DNA from 2 places in the Pseudomonas palleroniana genome. Region 1 is predicted to be linked to the other one. Evidence: predicted binding sites of a transcription regulator. Region 1 holds the regulator's gene; the other holds the start of a gene.

Region 1 (4,055 bases):
GACCACCGAGGTCGAAGAGCCCCGCCAGGCGTGGCGCATGTTGCTGGCCCACTTGGCCCGCATGATCGTCACCCCGGAGCTCGAACCGCTGGAAGAGGGCGGTGTGATCGCCATGGTCGGCCCGGCCGGCATGGGCAAGACCACCACCCTGGCCAAGCTGGCCGCCCGGTATGTGCTCAAGTACGGCGCGTCGAGTATCGCGCTGGTGAGCATGGACAGTTATCGTATCGGCGCCCAGGAACAGCTCAAGACCCTGGGGCGCATCCTCAATGTGCCGGTGACCCACGTCGACCCGGGCCAGTCCCTGGCCAATGCCCTTGACCCGCTGTTGCGCAAGCGCGTGGTGTTGATCGACACCGCCGGCCTGCAAGCCAGCGATCCGGCGCTGCGCATGCAGCTGGAAAGCCTGGCCGGGCGTGGCATCAAGGCGAAAAATTACCTGGTGCTTGCAACCACCAGCCAGAAACAGGTTCTTACCGCTGCGTACCACAGCTACAAACGTTGCGGCCTGGCGGGTTGCATCCTCACCAAACTAGACGAAACTGCAAACTTGGGTGAGGTGTTGAGCCTGGCTATCGGTCATGAATTACCGGTTGCCTACCTGACCGATGGCCCGCGGATTCCAGATGATTTGCATCTGCCGCGTCGTCATCAGTTGGTCAGCCGTGCTGTCAGCGTGCAAATGCAAGAAGAGCCTAGCGAGGAAGCGATGGCTGATATGTTCGCCGACCTTTACCACAACCCGGCAAAACGGGTGGGGTGAGGCAGGATGAGCACTGTGAAATGTATCTACATTGATGGTCTGCAAGCGATTCACGCGACCAAGCCGTGTAGCCTGCGTCTAAGCAAGACAAGGTAAAGAAATAAAATGGGCAGCATGCATCCTGTACAGGTGATCGCGGTGACCGGCGGCAAAGGTGGCGTCGGGAAAACTAACGTGTCGGTGAATTTGTCCCTGGCCCTGGCAGAACTTGGCCGTCGCGTCATGCTGCTGGATGCTGACCTGGGCCTGGCGAACGTGGACGTTCTGCTGGGGCTGACACCCAAACACACCCTCGCCGATGTGATCGAGGGCCGTTGCGAGCTGCGCGATGTGCTGCTGCAAGGCCCCGGAGGCATTCGTATCGTGCCTGCCGCCTCGGGCACCCAGAGCATGGTGCACCTGAGCCCGGCGCAGCACGCCGGCCTGATCCAGGCGTTCAGCGATATCGGCGACAACCTCGATGTGCTGGTGATCGACACCGCCGCCGGGATCGGCGAATCCGTGGTCAGCTTCGTGCGCGCCGCGCAGGAAGTATTGCTGGTGGTCTGCGACGAACCCACCTCGATCACCGACGCCTATGCTCTGATCAAACTGCTTAACCGTGACTACGGCATGAACCGCTTCCGCGTGCTGGCCAACATGGCCCAAAGCCCGCAGGAAGGCCGGAATCTGTTCGCCAAGTTGACCAAGGTCACGGACCGTTTTCTCGATGTCGCCTTACAATACGTTGGCGCAGTTCCCTATGACGAGTGTGTGCGCAAGGCCGTGCAAAAGCAGCGTGCGGTCTATGAAGCGTTCCCTCGTTCCAAATGCGCGTTGGCGTTCAAGGCTATTGCCCAGAAGGTCGATACCTGGCCGTTGCCTGCCAACCCGCGGGGGCATCTGGAGTTTTTCGTCGAGCGATTGGTGCATCAGACGAGCGCAGGACCGGTGCTATGACAGCCAGCGGCTATAACCTTTACAAGAAATCGGCACGTGACAGCCAGGGCGAATTGATCGAGCGTTATGCGCCCTTGGTCAAGCGCATTGCCTACCACTTGCTGGCGCGCCTGCCGGCCAGTGTGCAGGTGGAAGACCTGATCCAGGCCGGCATGATCGGCTTGCTCGAAGTGTCGACCAAATATGACGCGAGCAAGGGTGCGAGTTTCGAGACGTATGCGGGTATCCGTATCCGTGGCGCGATGCTCGATGAGGTCCGTAAAGGGGATTGGGCGCCGCGTTCGGTACACCGCAACACGCGAATGGTCAGTGATGCCATTCGCGCAATTGAAGCAAAAACCGGTCGTGACGCTAAAGATCATGAAGTTGCGGCCGAACTCCAATTGAGTCTCGATGATTATTACGGGATTTTGAACGATACCTTGGGCAGCCGCCTGTTCAGTTTCGACGACCTGTTGCAGGACGGCGAACACGAAGGGCTGCACGAGGACGGCGCGAGTGCACATCTCGAACCGTCGCGTGACCTGGAAGATGAGCGTTTCCAGAGGGCGTTGGCGGACGCGATTGCCAATTTGCCGGAGCGTGAGCGACTGGTGTTGGCGCTGTACTACGACGAAGAGCTGAACCTCAAGGAAATCGGTGAGGTCCTGGGGGTCAGCGAATCGCGTGTCAGCCAGCTGCATAGCCAGTGCGCAGCCCGCTTGCGGGGGCGGTTGGGGGAGTGGCGCGCGCGCTGACAGGCAGTGTGGGGACACTGTAGACGCGCCGCGAAAGTCGAAGGCTTTTGCGGGGTCGTGCCGTGGTGCCCTGGGCAGTCCTTTGTTGTGTAACGCCTGTTGATTGAAATGGCGCGTCCAGGTGCTGGGCGCGTTTAAGACTGCTTGGAGGTCGAATTGGACAAGAACATGAAAATCCTCATCGTTGATGACTTCTCAACGATGCGGCGGATCATAAAAAATCTGTTGCGTGACCTTGGGTTCACCAACACGGTCGAGGCGGATGACGGCCTTACGGCGATCCCGATCCTCAACAGTGGGAGCATCGACTTTCTGGTAACGGACTGGAACATGCCGGGCATGACCGGTATCGACTTGTTGCGCCACGTGCGCGCCGACGAAAAATTGCGCAGCCTTCCCGTGTTGATGGTGACCGCCGAAGCCAAGCGTGAACAGATCATCGAAGCCGCCCAGGCCGGGGTCAACGGTTACGTGGTCAAGCCATTCACTGCACAGGCGTTGAAAGAGAAGATCGAAAAAATCTTCGAGCGCATCCACGGCTAACGCCATCGCAGGGGGAGCTATGGAGCATACAGAATCATCACAGAAAGACTTTGAGTCGACTCTGAAAAAACATGCCCACCAGTTGGTCGAAAGCCTGGAAAAAGGTCAGTTCGGCGACGCGGTGCAGTTGATCCATGAGCTCAATCAGACGCGTGACCGCGGCCTGTATCAGGAAGTGGGCAAGCTGACACGTGAGCTGCACAGTGCGATCGTCAATTTTCAGATTGACCCGCACATGCCCCAGGCCGAAGAAATTTCGCAAATCACCGATGCCACCGAACGCTTGTCCTATGTGGTCAGGCTGACTGAGGCGGCGGCCAACCGCACTATGGACCTGGTGGAAAACGCCACGCCGCTGGTCAACGGCATGGCCAACGAAGCCCAGGCCCTCAGCGTTGACTGGGGCCGCTTCATGCGTCGCGAAGTGGGCGCCGAAGAGTTTCGTGAATTGGCGCGTCGGGTTGAAGGTTTCCTGTCGCGCAGTGAGCAGGACAACCGTACGGTTTCCAGCAACCTCAACGACATTTTGCTGGCCCAGGATTACCAGGACCTCACCGGTCAAGTGATCAAGCGTGTGACCCAGTTGGTCACCGAAGTGGAAAGCAACCTGCTCAAATTGGTGCTGATGGCCGGCCAGGTCGACCGCTTTGCCGGTATCGAACATGACCGCGCAGCGATCCTTTCGGAAAAAGATCCACAAAAACATCTCGCCAAGGGTGAAGGTCCGCAGATTCATGCCGATAAACGTGAAGACGTCGTATCCGGTCAAGATGACGTAGACGATTTGCTGTCCAGTTTAGGCTTCTAAGGAGCACCCACATGAGCTTCGGCGCCGATGAAGAGATCCTTCAGGATTTCCTTGTAGAGGCCGGCGAAATTTTAGAGCAACTGTCCGAGCAACTGGTCGAGCTGGAAAGCCGCCCGGATGATGCGAACCTGCTCAATGCAATTTTTCGCGGTTTTCACACTGTAAAAGGGGGCGCCGGCTTCCTCCAGCTCCATGAGCTGGTGGAGTGCTGCCACATCGCCGAGAACGTGTTCGACATCCTGCGCAAGGGTGAGCGTCACGTTGA
Region 2 (4,055 bases), 3.0 Mb from region 1:
TGGCCGGGGTCATTTCGACGCCGTCCAGCGCGACGATGTCGCCGTTGCGGTAAGTCAGTTCCAGGTACTGCGGTTTGTCGGGTGCGTTCTCCGGGGAGACGGTCCAACGCCACATGTCTTCCTCGTGCTCGGTCCAGGTGTCTTCCAACACGCCGCCTTCATAGGAGATGTGCAGCAGGTTGGCGTCCATCGAGTACGGGGATTTCTTCTTGCCGTGACGCTCGATCGGGATTGCGTGCTTTTCAGCGTAATCCATCAGCTTTTCACGGGACAGCAGGTCCCATTCGCGCCAAGGTGCAATCACTTTTACGCCGGGCTTGAGCGCATAGGCGCCCAGTTCAAAACGGACCTGGTCGTTGCCCTTGCCGGTGGCGCCATGGGAAATGGCGTCGGCGCCGGTTTCATTGGCGATTTCGATCAGACGCTTGGCGATGAGCGGACGCGCGATCGAAGTACCCAGCAGGTACTCGCCTTCGTAGACGGTGTTGGCGCGAAACATCGGGAAGACGAAATCGCGGACGAATTCTTCGCGCAGGTCGTCAATGTAGATCTCTTTCACGCCCATGGCTTGCGCCTTGGCACGTGCAGGTTCGACCTCTTCGCCCTGACCCAGGTCAGCGGTGAAGGTCACCACTTCACAGTTATAAGTATCCTGCAGCCACTTGAGGATCACCGAAGTGTCCAGGCCGCCGGAATACGCGAGAACGACCTTGTTTACGTCGGCCATGCCATCACTCCACGGGGTTGTACGGAAAGGCGTCGATTCTACCGACCAAAACCGTGAATTTACAGAGGCGCGACAGCAAATGAAGATAAAGCGACAGATTATGTCGAGCGGGCGACCGATGGTCGCACCTTATGAGCGCGCTTTATGAAATATGCGCGGGGTTGCTTGGGGCTGCGGTCGAAGGCGCCGGTTTCTCGGGCGCCGCGACCCGTTCAAGCTGGATATTCACGCGACGGTTGCGCGCACGGTTGGCCGCATTGGTGTTGGGCGCCAGTGGGTAGCTTTCGCCGTGGAAACGCAGAGTGATTTGCGATTCTGGAATACCGTTGGCCTTGAAGTAGTCCATCACCGCCAGCGCACGACGCCGCGACACATCGCGGTTGGTCAGGCGGTTACCACTGTTATCGGAATGGCCGTTCAACTCGATATGATTGACCGTGGGATCGGCTTTCATGAACGCAAGAATCACCGACAGCTTTTTCTTGGCCGCCGCATCCAGCTCGATACCACCGCCAGGGAACCCGACCTCGGTCTGCTTGACCTGATCGTAATTCATCGGCAGCAACTTTGCGGTGCACAACTGATAATCGTTGTAGGCCTTGCTGAACTTCACCGGCAGCAGGCGAATTTCCGAATAGCCGCCTTCACGCGCGTAATGCCGCACGGTTGGGCTACGCCCTTCCAGTAAACCACTGAACAGACGACCGGCTTGGGCCTGGGAGCTATTGAACAACACGTCGCCGCTGCCGACCCGCACGGCACCCAGGTTGATGTCACCGCGGCCGGGTTGCCAGGGAGCAGCGGCGGCCAACAAGGTGGCTGAACCGGCACCCAGCGACCCGTTAAAGGCTTTCAGACGAAACGTCGCCTGCTCGCCGGCCCGGCGCACGAACTCACCAGAGCCGAAATCGGTGATCGGCTGGGTCAGACGGCACTCGAACTGATCGCCCTCCACCTTCCACTCAATATTCTCCAGGCGTGTCTGGAACGTGAGGGCCATCACAGGCAGGCTGGCGAACGCACTGAGCAGGGCTAGATAATGCTGGCGCACGGGAGGCTCCACTGGTTTCTACAACACTTCAAAGCGTCATACATCGTTAAGGCATACCCGGGGATATCGGTCGCATCCTGCAAAACTTGATAGCGAGTGCCTGCAAGAGTCTTTTCCGGTAGCATTCCCACCAGATTGACCCGCCTGGAATCCCCAATGTCCGACCGCCTGACCCTGCTGCGTCCCGACGACTGGCATATTCATCTTCGCGATGGTGCTGCGTTACCCCAAACTGTGGCCGATGTCGCGCGCACGTTCGGCCGCGCCATCATCATGCCTAACCTGGTACCGCCGGTCCGTAATGCCGCCGAAGCCGATGCCTATCGCCAGCGTATCCTCGCTGCACGGCCGGCCGGCAGCCGCTTCGAACCGCTGATGGTGCTCTACCTGACCGACCGCACCCAACCTGACGAGATCCGCCAGGCCAAAGCCAGCGGTTTCGTGCATGCCGCCAAGTTGTATCCGGCGGGCGCGACCACCAATTCCGATTCCGGCGTGACCAGTATCGACAAGATCCTGCCGGCCATCGAAGCCATGGCCGAAGTCGGCATGCCGTTGCTGATCCACGGTGAAGTCACCCGTGGCGATGTCGACGTATTCGATCGTGAAAAGATTTTCATCGACGAGCATATGCGCCGGGTGGTCGAGCTGTTCCCGACCCTCAAGGTCGTGTTCGAACACATCACCACAGCCGACGCCGTGCAGTTCGTCACCGAGGCTTCGGCCAACGTCGGCGCTACCATCACCGCCCACCACCTGCTCTACAACCGCAACCACATGCTGGTAGGCGGGATTCGGCCGCACTTCTATTGCCTGCCGATCCTCAAGCGCAACACCCACCAGGTGGCCTTGCTGGATGCGGCGACCAGCGGCAACCCGAAGTTCTTCCTCGGCACCGACTCCGCCCCCCACGCCCAGCACGCCAAGGAAGCCGCGTGCGGTTGTGCCGGCTGCTATACCGCGTATGCGGCGATCGAGTTGTATGCCGAAGCGTTCGAACAGCGTAATGCCCTGGACAAGCTCGAAGGCTTCGCCAGCCTCAATGGCCCGCGTTTCTACGGCCTGCCGGCGAATACCGACCGTATTACCCTGGTCCGTGAAGACTGGACCGCCCCTGCCAGCCTGCCGTTCGGCGAGCTGACTGTCATCCCGCTGCGCGCCGGTGAAACACTGCGCTGGCGCCTGCTGGAGGAAAACACGTGAGTGAAGACCATTTCGACGACGAACACGAGCACAGTGGCGGCGGCTCCCGTCACCCGATGGCCGAGCGGTTTCGCGGCTATCTGCCGGTTGTCATCGACGTAGAAACCGGTGGTTTCAATTGCGCCACCGACGCGCTGCTGGAAATTGCCGCCACCACCATCGGCATGGATGAACAGGGTTTCGTGTACCCGGAGCACACCCACTTCTTCCGTGTCGAGCCGTTCGAAGGCGCCAACATCGAAGCGGCAGCCCTGGAATTTACCGGCATCAAGCTGGACCACCCGCTGCGCATGGCTGTAAGTGAAGAAGCGGCACTGACCGATATCTTCCGTGGCGTACGCAAGGCGCTGAAGGCCAATGGCTGCAAGCGTGCAATCCTGGTGGGGCACAACAGCAGCTTCGACCTGGGCTTCCTGAACGCCGCCGTGGCGCGGCTGGACATGAAGCGCAATCCGTTCCATCCGTTCTCCAGCTTCGACACGGCAACGCTCGCCGGCCTGGCTTACGGCCAGACGGTATTGGCCAAGGCGTGCCAGGCAGCCGGTATCGACTTTGACGGTCGCGAGGCCCACTCGGCACGCTACGACACCGAGAAGACCGCCGAGCTGTTCTGCGGCATCGTCAACCGTTGGAAAGACATGGGCGGCTGGGAAGACTTCAACGACTGAAGTCATACCCCGCACATAAAAAAACCGGCCTTCTCAGGCCGGTTTTTTTGTACCGAGATTCTGGCTTACAGCTTGCCAGCGTTCTCGGTCAGGTAAGCCGCAACGCCTTCTGGCGAAGCGTTCATGCCTTTGTCGCCTTTTTTCCAGTTGGCAGGGCAAACTTCGCCGTGCTCTTCGTGGAATTGCAAAGCGTCAACCAGACGGATCAGCTCTTCCATGTTACGGCCCAGCGGCAGGTCGTTGATGATCTGCGAACGTACGACGCCCTTGTCATCGATCAGGAATGCGCCACGGAAAGCCACGCCGCCTTCGGACTCAACGTCGTAGGCTTTGGCAATCTCGTGCTTCATGTCGGCAGCCATGGTGTATTTGACTTTGCCGATACCGCCATCATTGATGGCAGTGT

What was found. Region 1 encodes FliA, which starts transcription of late flagellar genes. Its sites were predicted from a motif close to CTAAAGTTTNNNNNNNNNNNGCCGNTAA; they were not measured.
Region 2: the regulator FliA is predicted to act here: its motif matches at 1,842-1,869, upstream of MJP36_RS24335 (flagellar protein MotY).

The regions. Positions count from the first base shown of each region.
Region 1 is NZ_CP092411.1:2,416,893-2,420,947, forward strand. Features, by position in the region: gene flhF (flagellar biosynthesis GTPase FlhF) at 1-763, shown strand, start outside; gene fleN (flagellar synthesis regulator FleN) at 869-1,702, shown strand; gene fliA (RNA polymerase sigma factor FliA) at 1,699-2,439, shown strand; gene MJP36_RS11135 (chemotaxis response regulator CheY) at 2,608-2,982, shown strand; gene MJP36_RS11140 (protein phosphatase CheZ) at 3,002-3,790, shown strand; gene MJP36_RS11145 (chemotaxis protein CheA) at 3,802-4,055, shown strand, end outside.
Region 2 is NZ_CP092411.1:5,402,396-5,406,450, forward strand. Features, by position in the region: gene MJP36_RS24330 (argininosuccinate synthase) at 1-727, opposite strand, end outside; gene MJP36_RS24335 (flagellar protein MotY) at 870-1,778, opposite strand; gene pyrC (dihydroorotase) at 1,935-2,981, shown strand; gene rnt (ribonuclease T) at 2,978-3,649, shown strand; gene MJP36_RS24350 (peroxiredoxin) at 3,715-4,055, opposite strand, start outside.